4 regions of the Heyndrickxia acidicola genome follow, and region 1 is predicted to be linked to each of the others. Evidence: riboswitches for the same ligand, from Rfam matches in the RefSeq annotation. Region 1 holds a riboswitch; each other region holds the start of a gene.
The links. A riboswitch is a leader RNA that binds a small molecule or an ion and turns the genes downstream of it on or off. The one in region 1 is predicted to bind thiamine pyrophosphate.
Positions count from the first base shown of each region.

Region 2: linked by a shared signal. The riboswitch ahead of A5N88_RS13825 (MTH1187 family thiamine-binding protein) and the one ahead of A5N88_RS09310 (acetylornithine deacetylase) in region 1 are both predicted to bind thiamine pyrophosphate.
Region 3: linked by a shared signal. The riboswitch ahead of A5N88_RS23090 (thiamine phosphate synthase) and the one ahead of A5N88_RS09310 (acetylornithine deacetylase) in region 1 are both predicted to bind thiamine pyrophosphate.
Region 4: linked by a shared signal. The riboswitch ahead of thiM (hydroxyethylthiazole kinase) and the one ahead of A5N88_RS09310 (acetylornithine deacetylase) in region 1 are both predicted to bind thiamine pyrophosphate.

Region 1 is NZ_KV440953.1:1,987,017-1,994,769, reverse strand. It holds gene thiC (phosphomethylpyrimidine synthase ThiC) at 219-1,997, shown strand; gene A5N88_RS24805 (hypothetical protein) at 2,304-2,459, shown strand; TPP riboswitch at 2,628-2,731, shown strand; gene A5N88_RS09310 (acetylornithine deacetylase) at 2,851-4,179, shown strand; gene tenA (thiaminase II) at 4,146-4,817, shown strand; gene A5N88_RS09300 (ABC transporter ATP-binding protein) at 4,894-5,571, shown strand; gene A5N88_RS09295 (ABC transporter permease) at 5,561-6,334, shown strand; gene A5N88_RS09290 (ABC transporter substrate-binding protein) at 6,362-7,354, shown strand; gene A5N88_RS09285 (APC family permease) at 7,503-7,753, opposite strand, start outside.
Region 2 is NZ_KV440953.1:2,948,150-2,955,902, reverse strand. It holds gene A5N88_RS13840 (ATP-binding protein) at 1-1,019, shown strand, start outside; gene A5N88_RS13835 (purine/pyrimidine permease) at 1,254-2,558, shown strand; gene A5N88_RS13830 (pyridoxamine 5'-phosphate oxidase family protein) at 2,650-3,246, opposite strand; TPP riboswitch at 3,390-3,492, shown strand; gene A5N88_RS13825 (MTH1187 family thiamine-binding protein) at 3,704-4,003, shown strand; gene A5N88_RS13820 (ABC transporter permease) at 4,003-4,776, shown strand; gene A5N88_RS13815 (ABC transporter substrate-binding protein) at 4,773-5,768, shown strand; gene A5N88_RS13810 (ABC transporter ATP-binding protein) at 5,765-6,514, shown strand; gene A5N88_RS13805 (methyl-accepting chemotaxis protein) at 6,687-7,753, opposite strand, start outside.
Region 3 is NZ_LWJG01000004.1:141,673-149,425, reverse strand. It holds gene A5N88_RS23110 (thiazole biosynthesis adenylyltransferase ThiF) at 237-1,253, opposite strand; gene A5N88_RS23105 (thiazole synthase) at 1,250-2,017, opposite strand; gene thiS (sulfur carrier protein ThiS) at 2,019-2,222, opposite strand; gene thiO (glycine oxidase ThiO) at 2,219-3,355, opposite strand; gene A5N88_RS23090 (thiamine phosphate synthase) at 3,352-3,975, opposite strand; TPP riboswitch at 4,057-4,159, opposite strand; gene bcaP (branched-chain amino acid transporter BcaP) at 4,224-5,636, opposite strand; gene A5N88_RS23080 (amino acid permease) at 5,973-7,463, opposite strand.
Region 4 is NZ_KV440953.1:4,040,928-4,048,680, forward strand. It holds gene katA (catalase KatA) at 1-1,299, opposite strand, end outside; gene A5N88_RS25910 (NERD domain-containing protein) at 1,763-2,503, shown strand; gene A5N88_RS18870 (hypothetical protein) at 2,559-3,122, opposite strand; gene A5N88_RS18875 (amidohydrolase) at 3,263-4,393, shown strand; gene A5N88_RS18880 (Type 1 glutamine amidotransferase-like domain-containing protein) at 4,442-5,170, shown strand; TPP riboswitch at 5,322-5,429, shown strand; gene thiM (hydroxyethylthiazole kinase) at 5,517-6,329, shown strand; gene thiD (bifunctional hydroxymethylpyrimidine kinase/phosphomethylpyrimidine kinase) at 6,355-7,179, shown strand; gene thiE (thiamine phosphate synthase) at 7,323-7,753, shown strand, end outside.

The DNA.
Region 1 (7,753 bases):
TAACGTGTTTATGCTAACATCAGCCGGGTCTCTTTATAGATCCGGTTTTTTTCATGCGGTCCCTTGAACTGATTTTGTCCTTTTTAATAAGAACTTGGTTAATTGACTCTGTCGTTTTCAGCTCATTTTTTTACATTAACCTTTCAGCTGAGAGAAAAAGGCGGTTAAACAATCTTTTCATTTAACTGAGCAAATGATAAAAAGGGGAGAATAAAAGAATGCTTACAAATTCAAACAATGAAAAAAATGTATCCATTATGTCCAGTTTTACAGGAAGCAAGAAAGTGTATGTTAAGGGACCAAGGCCCGAAATAAAGGTACCTATGCGCGAAATCCAACTCTCTGATACCAAAGGAACATTTGAGCAAGAAGCTAATTTGCCTGTACGTGTTTATGATACAAGCGGACCTTATACAGATGCTGACTGTCCAATTGATATACGTAAAGGTCTTAGTCCCTGCCGCAGCTGGATACGGGATAATGAAAATATAGAAGAGTATAGCGGCCGTGGAGTAAAACCGGAGGATAACGGTTATAAGAACAATGATTCAAGAGCGAATACCAGCCTGTTTCCAGGATTAAAGCGAAAACCGTTAAGAGCAAAAAAAGGAAAAAATATTACCCAAATGCATTATGCACGGAAAGGGATTATTACTCCTGAAATGGAATTTATCGCAATCAGAGAAAATGTGTCACCTGAATTAGTCCGGGATGAGGTTGCACGTGGACGTGCCATTATACCTGCTAATATTAATCATCCTGAAAGTGAACCTATGATTATTGGTTCCCGTTTTCACGTGAAGATTAATGCGAATATTGGGAATTCTGCCGTTACCTCTTCTATTGAAGAAGAGGTAGAAAAAATGACATGGGCTACCCGCTGGGGGGCAGATACCATGATGGACCTTTCAACAGGGGAAAATATACATACTACGCGCGAATGGATTATCCGAAATTCCCCCGTACCGGTAGGAACTGTTCCAATCTATCAAGCGCTCGAAAAAGTGAATGGGTGTGCGGAGGACCTAAATTGGGAGGTATATCGTGATACGTTAATAGAACAATCTGAGCAGGGAGTGGATTATTTCACTATACATGCAGGAGTGCTTCTTCGTTACATCCCCTTAACAGTAAACAGGGTAACAGGTATCGTATCCCGAGGAGGTTCTATTATGGCTCAATGGTGTCTTGCCCACCATCAGGAGAACTTCCTTTACACTCATTTTGAAGAAATCTGTGAAATTATGAAAACGTATGATGTATCCTTTTCTTTAGGGGATGGCCTTCGTCCAGGTTCCATTGCAGATGCAAATGATGCGGCACAATTAGCGGAGCTGGAAACACTTGGAGAACTCACGGAAATAGCTTGGAATCACGATGTACAAGTAATGATTGAAGGTCCAGGACACGTTCCAATGCATTTAATTAAAGAAAACGTGGATAAGCAAATGAAAGTTTGTGATGAAGCCCCTTTTTATACTTTAGGCCCGTTAACAACAGATATTGCCCCAGGCTATGACCATATTACTTCAGCCATTGGTGCTGCAATGATTGGATGGTTTGGAACGGCCATGCTCTGTTATGTAACACCAAAGGAGCACCTGGGCCTTCCAAATAAAGAGGACGTAAGAACCGGGGTTATCACCTATAAAATTGCTGCGCATGCTGCAGATTTAGCAAAAGGGCATCCCGGAGCCCAAATGCGGGATGATGCCCTTTCAAAAGCCAGATTTGAATTTCGATGGAGAGATCAATTTAATTTGTCATTAGATCCGGAAAGAGCGCTGGAATATCATGATGAAACACTTCCGGCAGAAGGGGCGAAAACATCTCATTTTTGCTCCATGTGCGGTCCAAAATTCTGCAGTATGAAAATTTCACAGGATATACGAGAACGGGTAAAAGAAGAGGATCACCGAAAGGAAGCAATGATTATGGAGGGGATGGAAGAAAAAGCGAAAGAATTTAGAAATACTGGAAGTAAAATGTATCAATAGGATTTTATTAATAAAACTTTTTCCATCGAAGGAAAACACTTATATTTTATATCCAGACATACGATGTTAATGGAGCATGAATTCTTTTCTAATATGCGTTGTTAAAGGACACTGTTAGCTCATTCGTGTGAAACGGCCGTTTCACACGAATGAGCTAAAAAACGAACAGTTTTCAACCTTGTAATTTAACATTCTGTAAAAATTAATGTTACTATTACACCCACATTGATTGATCGAAAATTAACTGTCAGAACCAACAACGCTTGCATATCTGAGTTAAAGCCCAATGTTAATTTGAATTCACCGTTGATTGAAGTGAAAAGTACGAGACTCCTGCGGGATCAGCGTGTAAGGGAAGACCCCGCAGGAGCTTGCGACGAGGAGGCTTCCCAACCGCCCCGCGGAAAGCGAGTGCCTGCAACGGAAATCAACCAGCAGGACCAACAACGCTTGCATATCTGAGTTAAAGCCCAATATTGAATTTAATTCACCGTTGATTGCTGCTGAAAATAACAAGCAAGATTAACAGAGACATTATCTTAAATGCATGCCAAGATATTAGAAGAATAATCATTTCCACTTTACTATTTTAAGAAATAGAGATATGATCGAGGAAATGAAATAAATATTGCTTACTGCTAGGGGAGCCTGAATGGCTGAGACTGAACATTAGTTCTAAACCCTTTGAACCTGAACTGGATTATACCAGCGGAGGGAAGTGGAAATTAACAATCAGGTCAATTCTTATATTTTTATTTTTTATGACATGGTTATAACCCACTCATTTCTCCGTAAATGAGTGGTTTTTTTGCGTTAAAAAGTACATAGACAAAGCAATAAGGGGTGAAAAAGCTTGGACTTTGTTACAGAAGAACTAGCTGCAAGAATTACGAATGAGATTGAGGCAAGAAAAGATGAACTTATTCAATTAGTATCTAAACTTGTGGGATATCCAACTGTAAGCCCTCCAGCCCGCAATTCAAGCAAAATACAACATTACATAAATAAGTATTTAATGGATTTGGATTTTAAAACGGAGAGATGGGAGGTCTACCCCGGTGACTCCAACGTTGTGGGGATATTGCCTGGAGACTCTGCAGAAGCATACAAAAGCTTAATTATAAACGGCCATGTGGACGTGGCAGAAGTAGGGGATGAGAGTGATTGGGAAACACCGCCTTTTGTTTTAAGAGAAGAGGGGGGCTATCTATACGGCCGGGGAGTTGCAGATATGAAAGGCGGTTTGGCAGGAGCATTGCTGGCCGTGAAGGTGTTAAAAGATTTAAATATCCCACTTAAAGGGAATCTTCAATTACAATCGGTCATTGGTGAAGAGGTGGGGGAAGCAGGAACCCTTGATTGTACGGAGAGAGGGTACAAAGCGGATTTTGCAGTAGTCGTGGATACCAGTGATCTTCATATCGAGGGCCAAGGAGGAGTCATTACAGGCTGGATTACCATACAGAGCACAGAAACGTACCATGATGGTTTACGCAGAAAAATGGTTCACGCAGGCGGCGGGATACATGGGGCCAATGCTATTGAAAAGATGATGAAAGTCATCTCAGGTCTTCAGGAGCTTGAACGGCATTGGGCGATTACAAAACAATACCCTGGTTTTGCTCCGGGTACCAACACCATTAATCCTGCCGTCATTGAAGGTGGGCGGCATGCAGCCTTTGTTGCCGACCGATGTTCATTGTGGGTGACAGTACACTTTTATCCCAATGAGAACTATGAACAAATCATCAAGGAAATTGAAGAACATATCCATCTTGTAGCTCAAAGCGACCCTTGGTTAAGGAATCATCCTCCTCAATTTAAATGGGGAGGAAAATCCATGATTATGGATAAGGGCGAAGTCTTCCCTTCTCTTGAAATCGATCCTGAACACATAGGAACAAGATTACTGGTGAAGTCGTATCGAAATACCTTAGGCAAGAAACCCGAAATAGGGATGTCTACGACAGTCACCGATGCAGGATGGCTTGGACGGGCAGGTATCCCAACAGTCATATTCGGTCCGGGAAAACTGGAGGATGCCCACGCTATAAATGAAAAGCTGGAAGTTCAACAATTGGTTGATTTTACAAAAACCTTAGCGATGTTTATGGCTGAGTGGTGCAATACGCAAAAGGAGGAAAAAGAATGGCCCTTTCAAAACGGCTCTATGAAAAATTAAAACATGTTTGGTTCCAAACCCACCAGCACCCATTTGTTAAGGGATTGGGAAATGGAGACCTTCCTGCTGAAGCCTTTATTCGCTATATGAAGCAGGATTACGTATTTTTAATCGACTATTCCAGACTTTTTGCATTAGGGGCTATTAAAGCAAAAGATCTAGAGACCATGAGCACTTTTGCCAAGCTTTTGAATGATACTCTCCACGGCGAAATGGACCTGCATCGTCAATATGCGAAAAGGTTTGGAATCACGAATGAACAGTTGGAAGCAACAAAGCCCGCCCCAATCAATCTTGCCTACACCCGATATATGCTGAATGTTGCCCATACGGGTTCACTTGCAGAATTGGTTTCCTCTTTACTTCCCTGTATGTGGAGTTACTGGGAAATCGGTAAAATGCTAAAAGAACAATATCCGGGTTCTGAGGAACACGCCTTATATGGCGAGTGGATTGCCATGTATGCTTCTGAAGAATTCGGTTCTTTAGCCAGCTGGTTAATCCGTTTACTCGATCACCTGGCAGAGGGAATAAGTGAACGGGAATTAAGTGTTTTGGAAGAACATTTTATTACAACATCCAGATTTGAATATATGTTTTGGGATATGGTGTATCAGGGAGGGGATTGGCCTGTCTAATTTACTTTCCTTAAAGAATGTAGCGTATATTTTTCATAATGAAGGGAACGGTCTGCCTGTATTTGCGAATCTTTCCATGGAGATTGAGAAAGGGGAATTTGTATCCATCATTGGAGCCAGCGGTTCTGGGAAAAGCACTTTGTTTAAAGTGATTTCAGGTTTACTGGAGCCGTCAGATGGAGAGATTGTTCTTTCAAACGGGACACCGGATAAACGTTTAGGGAATATTGGTTATATGCCGCAAAAAGACTTGCTTTTACCTTGGAGAACGGTGACGGAAAATATTATGCTTCCATTGGAAATATCCAAAGTGAATAAAAAGGAGAAGCAAGCTGAAATCAGGGAATGGCTGTCTAAATTTGATTTACTTTCTTTTGAACATGCCTATCCACACGAGCTCTCAGGGGGAATGAGACAGCGTGTCGCTTTTTTAAGATCCCTCATTTCGGCAAAAGATCTTTTGCTGTTAGATGAACCTTTTGGAGCACTGGATTCTTTGACGAAGCGAAAAGTGCATAAATGGCTTTTGGATTTATGGGAGGATCTCCAAAAAACAATCCTATTTATTACGCATGACTTAGAAGAAGCCATTTTACTCAGTGATCGTATTTATATCCTGCCTAAAGAAAATGGAAAGCCATTAAAGGAAGTGAAAGTGTATTTTAAAAGACCAAGAAGTCCGGAAATCATCTATCAGTCTGAATTTATTCATGTAAGAAAAGAATTGGAGTGTCTGATTAATGATGAAGACTAAATTAAACCGTTGGCGAAAGGAATATGGTTTGTTTTTATTGGTGATCATTTTTGTGATCAGTATATGGGAATGGATTGTGGATAAGGGGATGATCCCTCCTTTTATTTTGCCTTCGCCTCTTTCCATTTGGAAGTCCCTGTTAACGAACAGCCTGCTTCTGTTTGAGGTGCATTTACCGATCACACTTGAAGAAGTCCTGATTGGATTTATCCTATCGGTTATAGGTGGTGTTCTTATAGGATCGATTATGCATTTCTCTAAAGCGATGGAGAAAGTACTTTATCCATTCCTGGTCATCTCTCAAACCATTCCTTTAATTGCAATTGCTCCCATTTTTATCATGTGGTTCGGGTATTCCATTTGGAGCAAGGTTGCAGTAACCTTTTTAACTGCGTTTTTTCCAATTGTTATTAATACGTATGATGGGCTTAAATTAGGGGGGGATGACTATCGGGAACTGCTCTTGACGATGGGGGCCAACCGGTTTCAAATCTTCAGGAAAATTCAAATTCCACAGGCTTTACCCCTCTTTCTGTCTGGATTGAAAATGTCAGTCGTGTATTGTGTCGTTGGAGCTACAATCGGTGAATGGTTGGGCGGGACTGCAGGATTGGGTTATTTCAGCAGGAGAATGTCTGGAAATATGGAGGCAGATGCAGTGTTTGCGTCTGTGTTTATACTTTCATTAATGGGGATTGCATTATTTTTAATCATAGCATTTATCGAAAAAAAATTATTAAAAAGAAGATACTTTAATCAATAAACAATGGAATAGGAAGGAAACTACAACATGAAAAAAATTCTCTTTTTTACAGCAGCAGCATTATTACTGGTTTTAGGCGGATGCGGTGTGAATAATGCAGAATCAGGAGCTGGTTCACATAAAATGCAAAAGGTTACTCTTATGCTGGATTGGTATCCGAATGCTGTACATTCATTTCTTTATACAGCACAGGAAAAAGGCTATTTTAAACAGCAGGGCTTAGATGTGAATATTGAAATGCCAGCAGATACGAATGATCCGCTTAAATTGGTTGCTGCTAATCAAGTGGACATGGCTCTAAGCTATCAGCCGGAAGTGGTGATTGCCCGCAGCCAAAATATCCCTGTCCAATCCTTTGGTGCAATTGTCCGCCATCCATTGAATTATTTGATGGTCCCTGAAAACAGCACCATTCAATCGCCTAAGGATCTTGAAGGGAAAACGGTTGGGTATCCATCTATTCCGCTGGATGAAGCAATCATTCATTCGATGGTTCAATTTGCTGGGGGAAATCCAGATAAAGTAAAGATGATCGATGTAGGATTTAATTTAATTCCAACAATGGCAACAAAAAAAGCCGATGCACTTATTGGAGGCTATATCAACCATGAAAAGCTGCTACTTGATAAAGAAGGGCACCCTATGCGTACTTTTAACCCCGCAAAATACGGCGTTCCTGATTACTATGAATTAGTCCTGGTTGCAAGTGAAAAATCATTAAAAGAAAAGCCTGACGTATATAAGAAATTCATGGCCGCTATTAGGGAAGGACAGGCATATGTCCAAAAGCACCCTAAAGAAGGACTTTCAATCCTATTAAAGCATGAAGATCAATCATCACCATTGGATAAAGAGGTAGAGACAAAAAGCTTGCAAATTCTTTTGCCTTTGATGGATGCTAAGAACAAGCCATTCGGATATCAAGATGCAAGCTCCTGGAATAAAGTTGAAAAATGGCTCTATAATGAAAAAGTGATTCAAACGCATGTAAATGCCAAATCTGCTTATAAAAACTTTTAAAAAAACTAAGTGCTTCAAGTGTTTGTAGTGATTTTCGCTTCTATCTGTAAATGCTATGAATAAAAATAGACACGAAAATCAAAGAACTTATGAAAATAGCTATATGAAAAGAGAGGCTGACTCTTATGAGCCGCCTCTCTTTATTTGTTTAATGAACGTCAGTTTTACTTTGTTTCATTTGATAGCCATCTTCTAAATCCTTCGTCAGGTAGCCGCTGCGGACACCCCAAGTGTAAAAAATTAAAGCCGAAATGATAATAACGACAAAATCCCATCCGTATGGAATGATATTTATCCCATGAAATTTGGAACTGCCGATCCAAGAAATAAACGCCATGTAAAGTAAATAGATAATTAACCATAAACCAGATTTTAAATCTTTACTAAATCCTTCCCAGT
Region 2 (7,753 bases), 960 kb from region 1:
TTAAAGGTCTCATTGTTTTTTTGATTGCGGCTTATTTTTATACCCTCTTTTTTATCTATCCTGAAACAATATTAAATTTTATTTTCATTGCCATCCTTCCTGGCATTGCTATTGTCTTTTTTCATAAACGGATCTTTTATACGATTCTCACATTCAATCTTCTGCTTTCTGCAGGGTTATTTATCTATGCCTATTCTTTTGATAAAAAACAGGAATATCATTATTTACTCAATGACTTTTCAGGAAATCTACTTGATTTCTACAGCAGCCAGGTCATTATTTTTTTTATTTTTGTAATGACAAATGCACGAATGGAAAGACTGGCAATCTACTATGAGCAAATTCAAAAGACGGAAAGATTTAAAACGACAGGACAGCTGGCTGCAGCAGTAGCCCATGAAATTCGAAATCCGATTACGGTTGTAAAAGGTTTTTTGCAGCTGTATAAGGAGGACAGGACTTTGAATGAGGGCTCGCACCGGCATTTCCATCTCATGCTGGAGGAATTGCAGACGGCTGAAAAAGTTATAAATGATTTTCTCTCACTTGCGAAGCCTGCTGTTGAAAGCTCTGTTTTATGCAATGTAGGGGAAGGAATTAATAGTGTGGTAGATTTGCTTCAATCCTATGCCTCTATGAATAATACAGCCTTCTCTATATCTATCCATGAACATGTGAATATTTATTGCAGTAAGGTGGAGTTTAACCAGATTCTTGTGAATCTAATAAAAAATGCAATAGAAGCAATGGACCATGGAGGTATGATTTTCATCACCACAGAAAGGGAGGATCGAGAGCTTGTGGTAAGTATCAGGGACACTGGGATGGGAATGGAGAGCAGCGAGCTTAAAATGCTTGGAAGCCCATTTTATTCTTTAAAATCAAAAGGCACCGGGCTGGGGCTCATGATTTGTTATAACATCATTGAAAAATATGGAGGATCCATTCAATTTTCCAGCTTAAAAGGTGAAGGGACTACCGTAAGGCTTACCTTTCAAATTAAAACCCAGTTATCATAGTCCCTTTTAAGCGGTTTTCTTTTCTTGCTATTCAGTTTCACATATAATTAACGATTGATTGGCATTGTCATTTTATTATATTTAGGCGAAAGGCTCTTATAAATAAAAACTGCTGGTTTTTAGCTTATTCCAGTGAAACGGCCATTTTACTTGAATGAGCTAAAAAGCAACAGGATCCTTTACAAAGCCAATCGAAATAAATTCATCTATATGAGGAAGGGGAAAACAATCATCATGAAGAACGTAGCGTTTAGAGATGTACTGACCACCTTCCAGTGGGTCATCTTTTTAATCGCCAACTGCATTACGATTCCCATCGTCATTGGCCATGTTTATCATTTTTCTTCTGGACAGGTAATTGAAATGATGCAGAGGACTTTCCTGGTCGTAGGAATCAGTTCCTTACTTCAAAGCATAATGGGCCACCGTTTATCCATTGCGGATGGTCCTGCAGGCATTTGGCTGGGCGTGTTTATTATTACAGGGAGCTCACTGGCTAGTGCTGCACAGTACCAAAGCGGGCTTGGTACTCTCGAAGGAACCATGCTGATTGGTGGGATTACACTAGGTATAGCAGGAGCAACAGGCCTTATTATCAAGCTTCAAAAACTGTTTACTCCTATCGTGACAGGAACCTTCCTCATCTTGATTTCCATTCAGCTTAGCGGCACCTTTTTGAAAGGGATGCTGGGGATTGCGTCCAGCGGCGATGTAGTTAAGCCATCGCTTTTACTTGTAACGGTTCCATTGTTTTTAGCTGTTTTATTTTTGTCCCTTTTTGGCAAGGGCTTTTTTCGAACATATGCCGTTTTAATTGGAATTCTTGTTGGGACCATTCTATTTCATTTGATGGGCTGGGGATCAGGTATGGAGGGGAAGAACCGGGTATTTTCAATTCCGGGCTTCTTTTCCTGGGGTAATCCGCATTTGAACATTAGTATGGCGGTGACAGGAATAATTATTGGGCTTGTCCTGATTTCCAACCTAATTGCCACAATCACCGCAGTAAATATGGCCGTACATGATTCATCGGAACTGGAAAGCCCTGTCTTGAAACGGAGCGGAATCATTGCAGGTATTAATACCCTTCTTTCTGCTGTTTTTTCCGTTGTAGGGAACGTTCCTTTATCGACCACTGCAGGATTTTTAAAAATGACAGGCAGGGCAGAAAGGCTTCCATTTATTTGTGGAAGCATCCTTCTCGTTATTATATCCTTGTTCCCTGCCGTATCAATGGTTTTCACATTGATTCCAAGCCCAGTAGCATATGCAGCAATCCTGTCTTCTTTTTGCCACATGGCGATTATCGGCTTTAATACAGTCTTGCTGCAAAGGGTAGACCAACGGCGTGCCACAATCTTTGGCCTCACGATTGCAATTGGTGCTGGAAGCATGTTTATTCCTTCCTCCGCTCTTGTCAAACTGCCTACTCTTGCCCAGTCCATTCTTGGAAATGGTTTGCTGCTTGGATTTATCGTAGCGGTTCTTATGGATGTGTTTTGGAAGGAAAAAAAGGAAAGCTTAGATTCTCAAGAATAATGGGCGATTAATTTAGTTTATCAATGAAAAAGGAGTGGACGGTTTTGGATCCACTCCTTTTTTCAGCTGCCATGACTGCTGAATATTTAAATTAGCGGACGCTCTCCGCTTTTTTCTTTAATTTTTTTACTTTAAAAAAGTCTCCGCCCTTCTTTTTGGCATCATCCGTATTCCAAAAAATCTCTTTGTTGACCTTTTTAAAGGCAGGGATATGCTTGGAACAATGAATATAGGCTTCATCAATATCGATGACGACCCATCTTTCGGGCTTCTCTCCTTCTTCTTCCTTTATTATGTTCATCACAGAATCAGGGAGGTGCAGGTCTGTTAAGGCATCATTCTCTATTATTCTCGCACGTCCATTTATATGTAATCCAATCTGGTTATGGAGAAAATCAATAAATAATAAACCAATATGAGGATTTTCCACTATATTTCCCAAGCTCGCCATTACACCGTTTCCCCGGTATTCAGGATAAAAGATTGTTTTTTCATCCTTTACTCTGACAAAGCCAGGCAATCCTGCTTTAAAGGAAGAATCACAATTGCCGTTTTGATCGGCAGTAGAGATAAATACCATCTCTTGCTGGGAGATGAATTCCTGCATGGCAGGATTCAGATAATTGATTAGTTGATTATCATAAAAAGCGGCCGCTCTTTTTTCCGTTTGATATTTTTTTTGCAGCATGTGCTCTCCTCTTAGCTCCATGGCAGAACACTTCCTTTCTAACTACACGATGCAAGTCTTTCTACCCACTATAACCAAACCCATATAGTTCTGCAAACATTTTTAGTTGTTTTAAAAAAAAGACTCGTGCTAAAATGAAGATACATTAAAAACAGGGGAGCCATGAGGCTGAGAGGATGCTTTTCCTGCATCGACCCTTAACCTGATCTGGGTAATGCCAGCGTAGGGAGTTTCTTAGGATCCATAATCTAAGATATTCTATGACTTTTTACATAGAAGGCTTCTCTGCGTCATTCAGAGGGGCCTTTTTCATTTGTCATGTTTACCTTTATTCATGAAAGGAATCATAATGAAGACATTCTTTTATAAATGGCAATTAAAAAAAAGAAGAGCAAATGGTGTTGGCAAAATCGAGTCAGGTTTAATCAGAAGGTCATTTTAATAGAGGAGGATGTTTATGTCTAATCAAGTAACAGTTTCTTTTTCAGTAGTACCGCATGTCCAAACAAAGGATCTATACGCTGTTGTAGATAAAGCCATAGAGGTTGTCCAAAACTCGGGTGTCCGCTATGAAGTTGGAGCAATGGAAACCACGATGGAAGGGGAATTGGATCATCTCCTGGATATTATTAAAGAAGCACAGCATGCATGTGTTCTGGCGGGGGCAAGTGATGTGATCACTTCCATAAAAATTCATTATCGGCCGAATCAGGGTGTTACCATCGATGAAAAAGTCGGCAAGTACCGTATGGAATAATGAGAAAACGGAAATATTCTAATACATTTATTACAATAATATGGTTTATTCTCCTGTTGATTGCCTGGCAGGCTGCGGTAACTTTTTTTCATGTGGAAGGCTGGATTCTACCGAAGCCCTCAGACATTGTCAGCAGTTTGATGGACAATCAGGTACTGCTGATATCAAATACAATTCAAACCCTTGAAGAAGTATTGATCGGCCTGGTGGTGGCAGTGGCAGTTGGAATGGCCCTGGCAACCATTCTTGATGCTGTACCTTTTTTGAAAATACTGGTAAACCCGCTTCTTGTGGTATCCCAAACGATACCAATAGTGGCGATTGCCCCGTTATTTATTATTTGGTTTGGCTTTGGCATGCTGCCGAAGGTTTTAGTGGTTGTGCTTGTTTGTTTTTTTCCTATTTCATTAAGCATTTTGGAAGGATTTCAAACGGTGGACCAAGCGATGTTGAACCTTTTAAAAACGATGAATGCTACGAAATGGCAGGTTTACAGAAAAGTAAAGTTTCCAGCCATTTTGCCTTATTTTTTTTCAGGATTAAAAATTGCAGTTACGTATAGTGTGATGGGGGCCATCATTGGAGAGTGGCTGGGAGCAAGCGATGGTCTGGGTGTCCTGCTAACACGGGCTACCAAATCATTTATGACTGCACAATTATTTGGTGTTGCAGCAGTCATCGTAATTGTGACACTGATTATGTATGCGCTTGTTGAAGCATTAGCCAGAATGTTGGCGCCTTGGATTTATAGAAAGGATGATGATCGTTCATGAAAAAGAGTATACTGTTGCTGCTTACAGCATTATTGATAGTCGGGATTGCCGGCTGTTCCTCAAACCAAGGACAGCAGGCGAAAAACAGAAAGGTTACAGTAGTGCTGGATTGGTTTCCTAATACTAACCATACTGGCTTATATGTAGCCCAAACGAAGAATTATTTTAAGAAACAGGGACTTGACGTCAAGATTATTCAGCCAGGTGAAAATGTTACTGCTGAACAGCTTGTTGCCTCTGGAAAAGCTGATTTTGGGGTGAGCTACCAGGAGAACGTCACTATGGCAAGAGAAAATGATATTCCCATTGTATCGATAGGAGCCATTATTCAGCACAATACCTCTGCGTTTGCTTCTCTTGCAAAGGATCATATCACTTCACCGAAGGATTTTGAAGGAAAGCGTTATGGAGGCTGGGGGGGCCCTGCAGAAGAAGCAACGATTAAAACAATTATGGAAAAATACCATGCGAATTATAATAAAGTGAAGAATATCACGCTTGGCGAAACAGATTTCTTCAAATCAATTGGCCGCGACGCTGACTTTGAATGGATTTACTACGGCTGGGATGGAATTCAGGCTAAGCGCAATGGCGTTAAAATCAACACGATTTATCTTAAAGATATAAATCCTGCCCTTGATTATTATAGTCCTGTCATCATTACGAGTGAGAGGCATGTGCAGCAGGACAAAGACCTTGTGAAGAGATTTATGAAGGCTACCTCTCAAGGCTATCAATATGCGATTGCTCATCCAAAACAGGCGGCTGATATTCTGGTTAAGGATGTTCCAGGCTCCAACAAAGGGCTTATAGAGGACAGCCAAAAATGGCTTAGCACAAAATATCAGGATGACGCAAAGGAATGGGGAATTCAAAAGCAGTCCGTTTGGGAAAATTACATGAATTTCTTATATGATAACAAGGTTATTAAGAAGAAAATTGATGTTAAATCAGCCTATACAAATGAATTTCTTCCGGATGGACAGAAATGACAGGAATAGAAATAAAGGATGTTACCAAGCGGTTTAATGGCAGGGAAGTCTTAAATAATATTATGGTTTCGATTAAAGAAGGGGATTTTGTCTCCTTTGTAGGTCCAAGCGGTTGTGGAAAAAGCACGTTGTTGAATATCATTGCCAATATTGAACAGGCAGACAGCGGCAACGTGTTATATGAAAATGAACCTATTGTTAATCAGAATGCTATTAGCTATATGCCTCAGCAGGATTTGCTGCTTCCGTGGAGAACTGCCCTTCAGAATATCATTCTTCCGCTTGAATTGGAGGGTGTTCAAAAAAACGAACGGCTGAAAGCGGGGATGGAGGTATTAAAGCAATTTAGTCTTGCAGATTATGCCCAACACTATCCTGATAAGCTTTCAGGCGGCATGCGCCAGAGAATCAGTTTTTTAAGAGCCTATCTTTGCAGAAAACCGATTATGCTTTTAGATGAGCCATTCGGAAAGCTGGATGCTTTTACGAAAATGGAGGTTCACCGCTGGCTTTTGGATTCATGGGAAAAAGGCAGGCAAACCATTGTCATGGTAACGCATGATTTAGAAGAGGCCATTTTACTTTCTGACCGGGTTTTTGTCATGTCACAGCAGCCTTCTTCAATCATAAAGGAAGTGGCTGTTTCCTTACCAAGACCTCGCACAATGGATCAGATGATGTCAGATGAATTGAAGAAAGATAAAGCTATCATTCTTGAAAATCTGGCTCCTTATATTAACAAATAAAAAAATGCGCATTCATTAGGGATGCGCATTTTTACTTTTGAATCTGTTGACCTGCCAATTGTTTGCTGCTTCAGGCACATGAGGCTGTTTACCGGGTTCCTTTAATGCGATTTTCGAGAGTATCTGTTCCAATTACTAAAGTAAATATTAACATTGAGCATTTGCTGAGTTCTTACGATTTGGCCTTGAGGGATATTAAAACATCCTCGAGTTCCAGAGCGAGCTGATTTAGATTCACTGCCTCATTGGAAACTTCATCGACATAGGCATTTTGTTCTTCGGATGCAGCGGCAACATGGTCCATGCTGGTTGAAAAGTCTCTTGAGATCATTTTAATACTTTCTATTCCATCTACCATTCTGCTTGTTTGGCTATTTACGCCCTTTACAATCTGTGATACTTCATCTGCCTCTGTAGTTATTTTTTGAATGGAATGGGCAATCTCCTCAAATGCCTGTTCTGTTTTTTGCACAAGCTCAATTCCATCCTGTAAAACCGACGAACCATGCGTGATAGAAGAAACAACTCTTTTTGTTTCGATACCAATTTCTTCGATCAAGCCTTTGATTTGGGCAGCTGCTTGTCCAGATTGATCCGCCAGCTTGCGCACTTCATCAGCCACCACTGCAAAGCCCTTGCCATGTTCACCAGCACGTGCAGCTTCAATTGCAGCATTTAAGGAGAGCAGATTCGTTTGAATGGCGATGTCGCTGATCAGACTGATAATGTGCTGGATATGCTTTGATTTTTCATTCAGAGAGTGAACCATTTCTGACGTTTCACCTACGGTTTGCTGGACAAGGTTCATTTGAGCAACGGTTTGGTTTACCAGTGTATTGCCCGCTGCAGATTTAACGGTTGCCCGCTGTGTAGCTGCTTCCGCATTAAGCATGGATGTAGCGGCCTTTGCCATGCCATTTGATATGGATGAAACCATATTTGATGAATCCATAGCTGTATGAAGCTGGCGTTCAGTGCCGCTTGCTACTTCGCTGATAACAATGGCTATTTGGTCTGATGCCTGCTTGGACTCCTCAGAGGTATGACGCAATTTTTCAGAGGAGAGTGTAACCATTTTTGTACTTTTTTCTAAATGGCTGATCAGGCTGTCCAATTTTTCTGCCATTTGATTAAAACAAATAGATAAGGTTTCAATTTCACGGCAGGAGGTGGTCATAGGCATTCTTGCTTTGAGATTGCCTGCAGCTACTTTTTCCATTGCAGCTTTTAAACTGGAGA
Region 3 (7,753 bases), on a different contig from region 1:
GATGACCTTAATGCACGCAAACTGCTAGAAGTGCAGTGGTTTCATTTGGTAGAGCGAAGAGAAAAAGTAACTTCAAACTCAAACTGGCCAAGGCTTGAGGGTGGGGTTGCTTTTTTCTCGTAACCGTGACTATTGCAATAATTGCAATTAAAGACGTAAATTGAATAAAAAGTAGCGGTGCAGTCTCCCTCTAAATCTTTGATTTAGGTTAGGGGGTGTTAGCCGCTACTTTCCATTTAACCAAGATACTTATGGTAAAGTCTCTTAGCTTCCGTAATATCTTTTGTTCCGTGAACCAGTACACGGCCGTCCGCAAAAAGAACCATCCTATGAGATGCTGCCGTAAAGGAAAGCAGAAACGCATTTCTTTTAATGGTTCCATGGGAGGAAAGCAGTCTTTCCAATTCTTGCAAGTTTCTTTCAATCCGCTGGGCAGGGCGGATCTGTACGGTATCCCTGCCGCATAATACAGCTGTTTTTGTCTGATTAGAGTAGTCTAAAAAGGGATAGGTAGGAGAAGAACCGCAGGATAAACAGCTTTGCTTACGAATTCTATCCAAGTTAATGGCTGTATACTGATTTTTCCATAGATCAAAGGAAATCAGAGTGCTTCGTAAAGCGTTCCAGTCTTCCACCAAAATTTTTAACGCTTCAGCTGTTTGATAGGAAACTACCATTTGAACAGCAGGAGCAATGATGCCGGCCGTGTCACACGTAGCTCCACCTAAAGGAACAGATTCCAACATACAATGTAAGCACGGTGTCGTGTCTGGAATAATGGTGTAGGTCAGCCCATAACTTCCTACACAGGCACCATAAATCCATGGAATACGCTGTTTTTGAGAAATATCATTGATCAACAGGCGTGTTTCAAAATTATCAGTTGCATCGATAATAAGATTCACACCCTTAACGAGAGACTCTATTTCCTGAACCGTCACATCCGCAACAATGCCATCTATCTTAACTTTAGAGTTTACAAGCTGCAGCCTGTTTTTTGCAGCAATGGCTTTTGGCATTCTTTCTTCTGCATCCTCTTCTGTATACAGCACCTGTCTTTGCAAATTGCTCCACTCTACATAATCCCGATCGACAATGGTAATGTTCCCCACACCCGCTCGAACCAACGCTTCTGCGCTTCCTGTCCCCAGTGCTCCTGCACCGATCAAAAGGACATGCTTATCGGCCAGCTTTCTTTGTCCCTCAGGACCGATGTGTGTAAACAATTCCTGGCGAGAATAACGGTCGTTCACACCCTGCTCATCCCTTCAAGCGGACTGCTGGCGGTTGCATACCGTTTTTTTGGAATACGTCCCGCCTCATAAGCAAGACGCCCTGCTTCGATTCCCAGTTTCATAGCCAAAGCCATTTTTACAGGATCTGTTGCCCCCGATACCGCTGTATTTAAGAGAACGGCATCTGCTCCCAGTTCCATGGCAAGCGTTGCATCGGATGCTGTCCCGATTCCCGCATCCACAATGACGGGAACCGTGGCTTGTTCAATAATCAAACGAATATTTAACGGATTCACAATCCCTTGCCCTGAACCAATCGGAGAAGCCCCCGGCATAATGGCATGCACACCCATTTCCTGAAGACGTCTGGCTAAAATGACATCGTCCGAAATATATGGGAGAACAATAAAGCCTTCCTCCAACAGGATTTCCGAGGCTTTCACTGTTTCAATGGGATCGGGCAAAAGCGTTTTAGAGTCCCCAATCACTTCAACCTTGATCATATCACATAGGCCTGAAGCTTTTGCCAGTCTGGCAATTCTTACCGCTTCTTCCGCCGTAGCAGCACCTGCTGTATTGGGAAGCAATGTATACTGGGTCGTATCGAGCATTTCTAAAAAATTGGGTTGGCTTGCCTCAAAAATATTCATTCTACGGACAGCAAAAGTAAGAATTTGAGTTTCAGAGATATCCACCGCTTTCTTTTGAATCTCATAGTTTGGAAATTTCCCTGTCCCAAGCAACAACCGTGAATGAAAAGAATAAGGTCCAATTTTCAACATATTAACCGCCTCCTACAAAATGTACGATTTCAATTCGATCTCCATCAGAAAGTCTAGCATCATCATGCTCTTCTTTTTGCAATATCACCGCATTCTGCTCGACAATCACAACTTTGTTTTCTAATCCAAAGTGCTGTAAAAGTGAACGTATATTTTCTACAGAATCTAGCACTTCCAGCTTTTCTCCGTTAATGTTGAGCTTCATCCGACAACACCCCTTTTTTTAATCCCCGACTGTAATGCAAATGGCGCAAGCATTGCTTTCGCCTCGTCCTTTTCGGCTAGTAAATCGGCCATCAGAATACCTGTAAGAGGGCTAAGTAAAATTCCATTCCGATAATGCCCTGCAGCGACATAAAGCCCCTGAAACTCAGGATGGACACCGAGTATCGGCAATCCATTTGCTGTTTGCGGACGCAGGCCTGCCCAGCTTGCTTCCCATTCTGCACTGGAGATTGCCGGAAGCAGCCTTTGTGCATGTGTCAGCAGCTGTGAAACTCCTTCTACACTTACCTTTTTATCAAATGTATGTTCTATCATCGTCGCCCCAACGAGCAATCGCCCGCCTTTCTTCGGAACAAGATAGCACCCATGAGAAAAAATCGTAGACTCTACTAATGGCTTATGGGTGATGACAGAAATGCATTCTCCTTTTACCGGAAACACCTGTTGCTTCAAAGGGAAGTCTTTTAATAGCTGACTGCTCCAAGCGCCGCTTGCGATGACTACTTTATCGGCAAAAAAGGCTTCACTGTCTGTCAATACTCCGGATACTCTGCCCTCGTGCCGGAGCAAGGCATTCACCTTTGTAAACTCATAAATTTCCGCACCTAAAATAGCGGCAGATTTAGCAAATGCCAACGAAAGATCCGGTGCTAAAACCTGTCCGTCTTTGGGTATGTATATTGCCCCTTTAATATCCGAAGATAGATGTGCCTCCCTTTTTTTAACTTCTTCTGTATCAAGCCATTCCGCTGTTTCCCCTGCTGCCTGTTGACATTGGACAATTTTTTTGAATTTCTCCGCCTCACAATCGGTTAATGCCACTTTCAGCATTCCTCTTTGGACGAGCCCAATGTCAATTCCACTTATTTCCCTTAGCTCTTCTGCAAGATGCGGAAAAAGCGCTCTGCTTTTTATAGCTAATTCAAACAACGGTCCAATTTCTTCCTCGAGTTCAGCCTGTGCCCCAAGCATCCCTGCGGCAGCACTTGAAGCCTCGCTGGCCAGCCGGTTTTTTTCTAGAATTGCTACTTTCTTTCCTTGTTTAGATAGCTGAAAGGCAATGGATGACCCGATGACACCTCCACCGATAATAAGAACATCATACTTTTTCATCTTTTTCCTCCCCCGTTTATTCCTTCTGCATACTCTATGGCAGCTTGCAGGGGATCCTTAGCATTTAAAATCCCTGACATCACCGCTACACCAGCAGCTCCAGCTTTAAAGACGTCAGGAAGGTACTGCAGCTCAATTCCCCCAATCGCAATGACTGGAATTGCGACGGCAGATGTAACAGAAGAAAGTGCCTCTAATCCTCTTGATGGCATTCCAGGTTTTGATGAACTGGGAAAGATATGGCCGAAAAGCAAATAATCTGCTCCTTGCTCTTCAGCGTCTATCGCTTCCTTTACCGAATGAACGCTTTTCCCTATCCTTAAGTGCGGAAAATGTTTTTTCACCGTAGCGGGACCAAGACTATGGAACGCTAGTTGAACCCCTTTCAATTGGGCAGCGGATGCGATGTCCACACGATCATTCACATACAGTTTCTTAGATGGCACCCCAAGGTCCTTCAGCTGCTGAAGAGCTTCCCATAATTCTATTGCACTGCTTGTCTTTTCCCTTAGCTGAATGTCTGTCACATAAGGATGGATTTTTTCAGCAATGTGAACGAATTGTTGAAGAGACATATTGCCATTACTAACTAAATGAAGTTCTTTATTTTTCGTAATCATGAGCACCTCCGAGTTAGAGAAAATAAAAAACCACTTCAAAATGAAGTGGTTTAAATCGCGGCGGCATAAAATTAGTCTCCATGAACGACCGATCCACTTCCCTACGCTGGCTTTAACCAGATCAGGTTCAAAGGGTCTAGAAGTTCACTTCCATCTCAGCCCACCGGCTCCCCTAGTGATATATCAAAATATATAAAATTGTCACATACATCATACCATGACCAATTTTGGTGTCAATATCAAACTTTTTAACCTGCTTTTCTTATTTGGTCAGATTTTCGTAATGTAGAATGCTTTCGGCCATATGCAAAGTATACGACTAAGCCAATCACAAACCATACTAGAAAGCTAATCCAAGACACTGCAGGAAGCTGTATAGCCAAATAGCCGCAGAAAAGGAAAGCTAATATAGGAATATACGGAACAAAAGGGACACGGAAGCCTTTTAGAGATACCTTGTTATATTTACGAAGAAATAAGATCCCAATGGAAACCGTCATGAAGGCCAGCAGCGTTCCGATGTTCACCAGCTCTGCTAATCTGCCCAGGGGTACTAATCCTGCAAAAATGGAAACAAGCACTCCGGTAATCCATGAATTTGCAACAGGTGTTTGTCTTTTCTTATCGACTTTAGAAAAGATTTTTGGTAATAGTCCATCACGGCTAATGGCATAAAATAAACGGGTTTGTCCATAAATCATGACCAGCAATACCGTCGTAATTCCAAGGATGGCCCCTAAGGAAATAAAACCGGCAGCCCAATCCTGATGGATATAGCTTAACGCAAAGGCAACAGGATTTTTCACATCGAGCTTTGGATACGGTACAATACCTGTTAGAATACCAGAAACAACAATATATAAAATGGTACAAACCAGAAGAGATGCAATTATACCAATGGGCATGTTGCGCTGTGGGTTTTTCACTTCTTCTGCAGCGGTTGAAACGGCATCAAAACCAATATAAGCAAAGAATACTGTAGCCGCTCCAGTAGCTACCCCTGAGAAACCAAATGGCATAAAAGGAGTCCAGTTACCCGGTTTTACATACCAAACGCCAACGGCTATAAATAACAGGACCACTGCCAGTTTAATTACAACCATAATAGAATTGAATCTTGCTGACTTTTTGACCCCCTGCGTTAACAGGAACGTGATTACAAGGACAATGATGATAGCTGGAAGATCGACATAGGTTCCATGTGCCGGATCATAAGCACTTGTTAATGCCTTTGGAAAATGAATGCCAAAGCCAGCGAGGAGCCCTTGAAAATAACCCGACCATCCACTCGCAACCGCAGAGGATGCTAATCCATACTCCAAAATTAAATCCCAACCCAGTACCCAGGCAATGATTTCGCCAAAGGTTGCGTAGCTATACGTATAGGCACTTCCAGACACCGGTACAGTGGACGCAAACTCTGCATAGCAAAGAGCGGCAAACACACAGGCTAGTCCGGAAAGAATAAATGAAATCACTAGTGCAGGGCCCGCATGTTCAGCTGCCGCCACACCGGTCAAAACAAAGATTCCTGTTCCAATTATGGCACCAATGCCAAGCATGGATAAATCAAAAGGACCAAGTTCTTTTTTTAATGTCACATCTTTTTGTCCAACCTCATTGATTAAGGCCTGAATGGACTTTTTTCGAAATAAATCCATAATGTTGTCCCCCTGAAGAAGTTTAAATGTTCTGAAAAATTACTATAAAAAATTGTATATCGAAATAATATAACTAATTTACAAGAAAAACAATAGTTTTCTAAAAATAATGTTATTTTTAAATATTAACAAAACATTATTTGCCATTTAATCCTTCTCTCTTACATTTTCACCATTTAACATTATTAATCTCTCAATTCGTACTCTATTTTAATAGAATGTTTTTGATATGTTAAATATTAGCTATCTAAAATATGTATTTGTATTATGCTATAAACATAAAAAATTATAAAAAAAGAGCCTGCTTAAAAGCAGGACTCAAGACGTTTTTTAAAATCAGTCATTCTTCTCAGCATAGTTAAACTCAATTTCACATTCTTTGAGCGGCACAACCTTAGTTTTCTTTATAAACTTATAGCCAAACCACAAGCAGAGGAACATCGGAATACCCAGATAAGCTGCCAACACACTTCCCCAATCAATATGAGGAGCAAGGAAAGCCTGGAAGTTTTGGCCGAGCGTTACAATCAGTCCTACTGCAATCGCAAATATAGGGCCAAATGGGTACCACTTTGCTTTGTAGGGAAGCAGGTCAAGAGAGTAGCCCTGCGCAAGAAAGGCTTTTCTGAAACGGTAGTGGCTAACAGAAATACCCAGCCAGAAAATAAATCCTGTGATCCCTACCGAGTTCATCAGCCATAGATAGACAGAACCGTCTCCATATACGGAAGAGAAGAAAGCAAGCATTCCAATGATCGTCGTTAACACCATCGCCGCAACCGGCACGCCGCGTTTATTAAGTTTGGCAAAGATATGAGGAGCTTGCCCCTTCTTAGCCATTGCATACAGCATACGAGTTGAAGCATACAGACTGGAATTGCCGGCTGATAGAACCGCAGTTAAAATGACCGCGTTCATCAAAGATGCAGCAAAAGCAAGACCTGCCCGCTTGAATACAAGTGTAAACGGACTTACCATAATATCATTACTTTGTAGGTTCGGGTTTGTGTACGGAATAATAAGACCTACCACAAAAATCGCTAAAACATAAAAGAGGAGAATACGCCAGAAAACATTGCGAACGGCTTTTGGGATATTTTTAGCAGGATCTTCACTTTCCCCAGCGGCAACCCCGACAATTTCCGTTCCTTGAAAAGAAAAACCAGTAGCAAGAAAGATGACAAACGTACCGATTACACCGCCGCTAAAAGGAGCCTTCCCAACTGTGAAATTATGAAAACCAATAGCCTGTCCACCCATTACACCAAATATCATGAGCACACCTACTACGAGAAAGACCACAATGGCAGAAACCTTTACAAAAGAAAACCAATATTCCCCTTCACCATACCCTTTTACGTGTAAATAGTTTAATAGAAAGATAAGTGCTAAAAACGAAAGGCTCCATAGTATAGATGGGCTATGCGGAAACCAAAATTTCATGATCATGGTAGATGCTGTCAGTTCAGCTGCAATCGTCATGGCCCAGCTAAACCAGTACGTCCATCCAATGGCAAATCCAAAGGCAGGATCCACAAATTTTGTTCCATAGGTGCTGAATGCGCCGCTTGTTGGCATAAAAGCGGAAAGCTCTCCCAGGCTTGTCATGACAAAATACACCATTATCCCAATAAATACATAGGCAAATAACGCCCCGCCAGGACCTGCAGAATGAATGGCAGCACCACTTCCTAGGAAAAGGCCCGTTCCAATCGCTCCGCCAAGCGAAATCATTGTTAAATGGCGGGCTTTTAATCCGCGTTCCAGCTTATTTTCTTTGGAGACGCCTTTCTCTAAATCCATTATCTCTCTTTTCTTTAATTCCATCCCCTTCAGTCCTCTCCGTTGATAAATCACATAATAAAACGCTTACATTTTCTTCTAAAATCTATGTCTCAACTAGTAAGAAAATATAATGTAAACGTTTGGTACTATTCCCCTTTCTAAACCCATTATTTTTTGACTGTATACAATTTGTCGAATTTAAAAAAATCTTACATGGAGAGAAAACAAAAGTCAAGAACAATCAGGAAACAAGAGATTAATACATTTTTAAAAAGACTCCTTTCGTAAACTTTGTTACTATTTGACACATACAAAATGATTAAAAAATAATG
Region 4 (7,753 bases), 2.1 Mb from region 1:
CTCTGTGGTCATCAATCGATATAAGTCGCCTGCCTGTGTGTAATGATCATGGTGGTCGTAGGCAGTACTGTCTGCGGTGCCGGAAACCTGATAGGCTGAAGGCTTATGTTCAGGTGCTTCACTTGGTCCGCCATAGCTGTTCGGCTCATAGTAAACAGAGCCGCCGCCATTGCCGTCAAAGCGCATCTGGCCGTCACGCTGGTAGTTTCGGACCTCCGCTTTAGGACGGTTGATTGGCAGATGGTTGTGATTGGCGCCGACACGGTACCGGTGAGCATCTGCATAGGCAAATAAGCGGCCTTGGAGCATTTTATCAGGCGATACCTCTACGCCCGGAACAAGTGTGCCAGGAGAGAAGGTGGCCTGTTCCACTTCCGCAAAATAGTTCTCCGGATTGCGGTTTAACACCATTTTGCCAACTTCAATCAGCGGGTAGTCCTTGTGTGACCAAACCTTTGTCACATCGAATGGATCGAAGCGGTACGTATTCGCATCCTTAAGAGGCATGATTTGAACGTAGAGCTTCCATGCAGGGAAATCGCCTTTTTCGATGGCATTGTAAAGATCCTCTGTATGGTAATCAGGATTTTCACCTGCAATTTTAGCTGCCGCATCGGCAGAAAGGTTTTTGATTCCTTGCACTGTTTTAAAGTGGTACTTGATCCAGACGCCTTCTCCGTCCTCGTTGACCCACTTGAAGGTATGGCTTCCGAAGCCATCCATGTGACGGAGGGTGGCAGGAATGCCGCGGTCAGACATCAGGATGGTCACTTGGTGCAGGGATTCAGGAGATAAAGACCAGAAATCCCATACTGCATTGGGATTTTTCAGGTGAGTGGCCGGATGGCGTTTTTGAGTATGGATAAAGTCAGGAAACTTAATCGCATCACGAATGAAGAAGACAGGAGTGTTGTTGCCGACAATATCGTAGTTGCCTTCTTCTGTATAGAATTTAACCGCAAATCCCCGAGGGTCCCGTACTGTGTCCGCAGATCCAAGCTCACCTGCTACAGTGGAGAATCGGATGAACAAAGGAGTGCGTTTGCCGACTTCAGACAGGAAGTTTGCCTTTGTATAGGCAGTCAGGTCGTTGGTTACTTCGAAGTAGCCATGAGCCCCTGCCCCTTTCGCATGGACGACGCGTTCTGGAACACGTTCTCTGTTGAAGTGGGCAAGTTTTTCTAATAAATGAACGTCCTGAATTAAAGTAGGGCCGCGGGATCCTGCTGTGATCGAGTTTTGATTGTCTCCAACCGGAGCACCCCAGCTTGTCGTTAAATTCTTTTTCTCATTGGTCATGTACAGTCACCTCTTAGAATTTAAATTTGTTATTGTTAATAATAACATCTCTCAATATAAAATCAATACTTATTTATAATTATTTTAAATAAAAACCCATTATAATGTTCAGCCGATTTGCAGAGCTGCTTTTTTGGCACTATTACACTCTATGTATAAAACGGCCAAACAAGAATGGGAAATTCCTTTAGTTAAGTAAAGGGGTCAGACCCCTTTAGTGCTTTAATCTATTAAATCGGCACGGTGGTAGGGGTGAGACGAGAGCTTTAAAAGTAAGTTAGGGGCAGTACTTGCAGATGCAATGGGACGAGGAGACTTTCAACCGTCCGCGGCAAAGAGAGCACTTGGAGCAGAAGCCTTCATACCTTCAATAAATTTTCATGATGCCGCTTGTTCCCAGCTTGATAGAATGAATGGAATAAAATAGAGTATTATATAGAATATGTAAATTTGGAGGTTTTTTATGATATTCATATTACTGGTCTTACTGGTTATCGGGATGTCTTTGCTCTCTTCGCCCACGATAAAAGGGAGGCTAGGAGAGTTTGAGGTTAAGAAACAGTTAAATAAACTCGATGCGGAAGAATATACCGTTTTGCATGATGTTCTTTTGCCGACTGTGAAGGGAAAGACCTCCCAGCTTGATCACTTAGTTATATCAAAAGCTGGGATATTTGTGATTGAGACCAAAAACTACCGCGGATGGATTTACGGAAGCGAACGAAGCAAGCAATGGACACAGGTCATCTACAAACGAAAGGAAAGGTTCTACAATCCTATTTTTCAAAATTACGGCCATATCCAGGCGCTGAAACAAATTGTTGGAGAGCAGTTTCCAATCCCTTATTACTCTTTGGTTGTTTTTTCAGAAAGGGCTGTTTTGAAAAAAGTGGAAGTATCCGCGTTAAACACTCATGTCCTTCAAACAGAGCAATTGTTGAAGTGTTTAAAGGGCTACCATGAAGAAATGCTGAATCCCATGCAGCGAAAGGGAATTCTTTATCGGCTACAAGCAAGGTCGATTGAGGGAAAAGAGGCAAGAAAGGGCCATATTGAACAAATTAAAAAGGATCAGGCTGAAAAAAAGGCCCAAATTAAAGCTGGGATTTGTCCAAAATGCGGAGGTAGCCTTGTACAAAGGAAAGGACGGAATGGTTCCTTTTATGGATGCAGCCAATTCCCTGCATGCCGGTTTACCTCCTGAAACCGGCTTTAAGGAATAGAGGATGAACGCCCGGAAATCGGTCGAAAGGCTGGTATCAGGGGGTATCAAATAACTCTTCTAAAAGGGATTCGCCTGTGCTGAATCCTTCGTTTGCAATCGTTCTCAAAAAATAAAACTTCGGCTGCTGCAGGTACCGGGTTTTTTTCTGCTCCCGCTCGATTTCTTTGGTCAGCCTTGCCTTTTCAGCTTCAAATTCGTCAGGAGGAACGGCATACGTAAAAGTAGAGCTTAAGGTGTTATAGCGGACTTTTATTTCTTCTATTTCTTCCCGGTCTTTTCGGATGACGACATGGTAGTGGTTCTCTCCGTCTTCTTCCAAAGAGGCAGAAAAGTTAAGCTCCATATAGTCAGCGTTTACTTTTTCATTTTTTGTTTTTACCACAAATCCTCTTTCGCGAAAATATAGCTCAAAATCGGAAAGGAAATCGACCAGCTTTTCACGCAGAAAAGGCCGGACATTCTCTAAATAAAGGTCCTGATTTTGGCTTTGGAGCGCATAAAGGAGACTTTCCAATTCCTCAATTTCCTTCGTCACATCATGTTCCATATCTATCACCCTTGTCTTTTCAATCTTACTACTATTATACCTTTCTTCCAAAATAGATACACTCCATGATCGAGACAAAAAGGGGATTTTAATCGTTCTTTTTCACAGAAAAATAGAATAGGTGTATCATACATGCATTTTCAAATGCTCATATGCTTTGAAGTTCCACAATCCCAAGAGGAGGGGACATCATGCTGGTGTTGAAAAATGTAAATGGATATGACGGCAGGGGAGGTCTTTTGCAGAACGCCGCTATTTTTATTGAGAATGGAAGGTTTGGGAAAATTGGAGAGTATGTGCGGACTCCTGAAGGCTGCGAGGTTCTTGATATGGCGGGAATGATCTTGACACCCGGCCTTATTGATGTGCATACACATCTTGGTGTGCAGGAGCAGGGGGTTGGCGTGGAGGGGCGGGATTACAATGAAACCAGTTCAGCCGTCACACCCCAGGTACGCACACTGGATGGCATCAATCCGATGGAAACGGGATTCATTGATGCAAGGCAAGCGGGGGTTACCACCGTACAGGTTATGCCCGGAAGTGCCAATGTGATTGGAGGGGAAACGGTGGTGTTGAAAACGGCGGGAGATATTGTCGATGAAATGGTCCTCAAATGTCCTGCCGGGTTAAAAGCAGCTACAGGTGAAAATCCTAAACGAGAGCATGGGCAAAAAGGGAGACCGCCAGTGACACGGATGGGGATAGCGGCCCTCCTCAGGGAAGAATTGATAAAGACTCAGGATTATTTAGAAGAAAGGAAAAAGGGGAAAGCAGAACGGAACCTTGGGCTGGAGACGCTAGCCAAAGTGTTGAATAAAGAAATCCCTATGCGCATACACGCACACCGTGCTGATGACATTGCCACTGTTTTAAGGCTGAAGAGAGAATTTGATTTTAACCTGACGATTGAGCATTGTACGGAAGGGCATCTCATTGCCCCTTTTATCGCAAAGCACCAGGTTCGTGTGTCAGTGGGCCCTACAATGTCAGCCCGTTCAAAGGTAGAGCTGGCCAATAAAGGCTGGCATACCCTGGTGGCGTTGGCAGAAGCCGGTGTTCCTTTTTCCATCACAACGGATCATCCCATTGTCTCCATTGAACACTTAATGGCGTGTGTCATTCTGGCTGTAAAAGCCGGTGTCAGGGAGGAGCTCGCTCTTCAAGCTGTGACATTGAATGCGGCTCTGCATCTTGGGGTGGAGGATCGGGTCGGATCTGTTGAGGAGGGAAAGGATGCGGATTTTGTCGTGTGGAGCGGTGATCCTTTTGATCTTCGCAGCCGGGTGCTGATGACATTTATTAATGGAGTGCAGGTGTAGGCTGAGGTTTTGAAGAATAGTACGTGTTAAAGAGGAGGGGGAAGAAAGGTGAAACAAATTATTGCGATGGGCGGAGGAGGTTTCTCCATGGAGCCGGAGAATGTCCTTTTGGATCAGTATGTATTAGAGCAAGCACGCTGTTCGGTTCCAAAGATCTGTTTTATCCCCACAGCCAGCGGTGATGCCGAAAGCTATATCGAACGTTTTTATCATGCCTTTCAAAAACTTTCCTGCGTACCGTCACACTTGTCTTTATTTAAGCCACCGGCAAGTGACTTAAGCGATTTTATTATGGAAAAGGATATTCTGTATGTAGGGGGAGGCAATACGAAGAATCTGCTCGCCTTATGGAAGGATTGGGGACTGGATCACCTATTGAAAAAGGCGTGGGAAAATGGAAAGGTTTTGGCGGGAATCAGCGCTGGTTCCATTTGCTGGTTTGAGGAAGGGATGACGGATTCCTATGGCAGCGATTTAAGACCGCTTTCTTGCTTAGGTTTTTTAAAAGGGAGCAATTGTCCGCATTACGATGGGGAAGAGGAAAGAAGGCCATCGTACTATCAGGCGCTGCTGGAAGGCGATATTCAATCAGGCTATGCTGCAGATGATGGGGCTGCCCTGCATTTTATGGGGCAGGAGCTTTATCGTGCAGTGAGCTCACGGCCTTATGCAAAAGCCTATCGAGTGGAGCGGGCAGGGAATGCTGTGATTGAATCGGCCATTGTGACCGATTATCTTGGCGAGGATGGCAAGGAGGATGAAGGTGTGGCGCTTTAGTTAACTAAAGGGGTCTGACCCTTTTAGTGCTTTAAAGTGAAGAAGGGGTCTGACCCCTTTTGTGCGTTAATGAGCTAAATTACGGCCATTTCGCGGTTTTGACTTTACTTCACAGCTGACTCACGCTATGATGATAGAAAATGAATATCTATGATTCTACTAGGGGTGCCTGCTTTTGGGCTGAGAGAAAAACTGTGTTTTTTAACCCTTTGGACCTGATCTGGATTGTGCCAGCGTAGGGAAGTAGCAGAGGGAATTATTATTCTTTGTACATCGCTATTTCAAGCCAGGTCCTGTCAGTGGGATCTGGCTTTTTCATTTGGCATAAAGAATAGGAGTGATCATAATGGAATTGAATTTTATAAGTGAAGCATTGGAAAAGGTGAGGGTTCAAAACCCTCTTGTACATAATATTACCAATGTCGTCGTAACGAACTGGACAGCAAACGGGCTGCTTGCTATTGGAGCATCTCCGGTGATGGCCTATGCTGCAGAAGAGGTTGCGGATATGGCTGGTATATCGAGTGCGCTCGTTTTAAACATCGGCACATTAAACCCTGTAACGGTAGATGCCATGATTTTGGCTGGGAAAGCAGCAAACAAACAAGGCATCCCGGTTATTTTTGATCCTGTCGGTGCAGGGGCTACATCTTATCGGACAGAAACAGCTCAAAGAATAATGAGAGAAGTAAAGCTTTCTGTAATCAGAGGAAATGCAGCTGAAATTGCCAATGTAGCAGGAGAGGCATGGGAAATCAAAGGAGTCGATGCAGGAAATGCAAACGGAGATGTGATGAAGCTCGCTATTTCAACGTCTAAAAAACACAAAATCACAGTCGTCATTACCGGAAAAACAGATGTGGTGACCGATGGAGAGACTACCTACACCATTTCGAACGGAGATCCTCTATTAACAAAGGTAACGGGAACAGGCTGTCTTTTAACATCGGTCATCGGCGCCTTCGCTGGTGTGGAGAAAAATGCAGTTAAAGCAGCTGCAGCTGCATTGGTGGTGTACGGAGTCGCGGCAGAGAAAGCTGCACACTTAGCTGCTGATAGGGGACCGGGCAGCTTCCAAATAGAATTTTTAAATCAATTATCAAAGGTTTCTGCAGACGATATTCAGGAAGCTGGGTCTTTTTCAAAAAGGCAGTCTTAATTTTTAACAGAAAGGATGAGGCATCATGAAAAAAGCATTAACCATTGCGGGATCAGACAGCGGCGGCGGTGCAGGAATTCAGGCAGATTTAAAAACGTTTTCGGAGCTTGGAGTATATGGAATGTCTGCTCTTACCGCTGTAACGGCTCAAAATACGCTAGGTGTTCAGGCGGTTTTTCCAATGGAGCCTGCAGCGGTTGCTAAACAAATCGATTCCATCGGGTCAGATATAGGAACGGATGCGGTTAAAACCGGAATGCTGTTCAGTGCCGATATTATTGAGGCGGTTGCGGAAAAAATTAAACACTATCAATGGGAAAAGGTTGTAGTCGATCCTGTCATGATAGCCAAGGGAGGGGCCTCACTCCTTCAAAAACAGGCAATTGCCTCCTTAAAGCGATACCTGCTGCCGCTTTCGATGATTGTAACGCCGAATATTCCTGAAGCAGAGGTTCTGACGGAAAGGGCCATTCGAACAATGGAAGATAAAAAGGCAGCTGCCGAGCGAATCATTAAGCTTGGAGCAAAGCATGTCATCCTGAAGGGCGGACACGATGAAAATCCCGAGGAATCAGAGGATCTCCTTTACGACGGCCACACGTTCACTCTTTTTCAAAGCAAACGAATCCAGACAAAAAATACTCATGGAACAGGGTGTACGTTTTCAGCAGCCTTGACTGCAGGGCTTGCGCAGGGGCTGCCTGTTAATCATGCTGTTTCAAGAGCCAAGGATTTTATTCAGGCTGCTATTCAATATGATCTTGGGATTGGAAACGGTCATGGACCAACCAACCATTGGGCTTACCGGGAGTATGCTTTAAATAAAGGGTCTGTTAATGCTCAAGGTTGATATTGAGCTAAAAATATTGGAGTGAAAACGCGAGACTCCGGAAGCGAAGAGGCTCGCGAACAACCGTCGGAAAGCGAGCGCCTGGATTGACATCAACAGGCAGGATGAACAGAGCCTAAACAAAAAGGAGAAAGTATTCAATGATTAGTCGGATGGATAGAGAGACCATTAAGCAGGCTTTAAAGGTTTATTTTATTATGGGAAGCACGAATTGTCTTGCATCTGATCCCGGCAAGATCCTTAAAGAAGCCATAAACGGAGGTATCACCTTATTTCAATTCAGGGAAAAAGGCTTGAATGCATTGGCAGGAAAGGAAAAACGTTCTCTTGCTATGCGCCTTCAATCTATATGCAAAGAGCATGGCATTCCTTTCATTATCAATGATGATATTGAATTGGCCATTGAATTAGAGGCAGATGGGGTGCACATTGGCCAGGAGGATGAGCCCGCAGAAGCAGTCCGTGCCAAGATTGGAGACCGTATCCTTGGCGTTTCTGTCCACTCTCTTGAAGAGGCTGAGGCTGCCCAGCGAGCCGGCGCTGATTACTTTGGAATTGGACCGGTTTTTGCTAC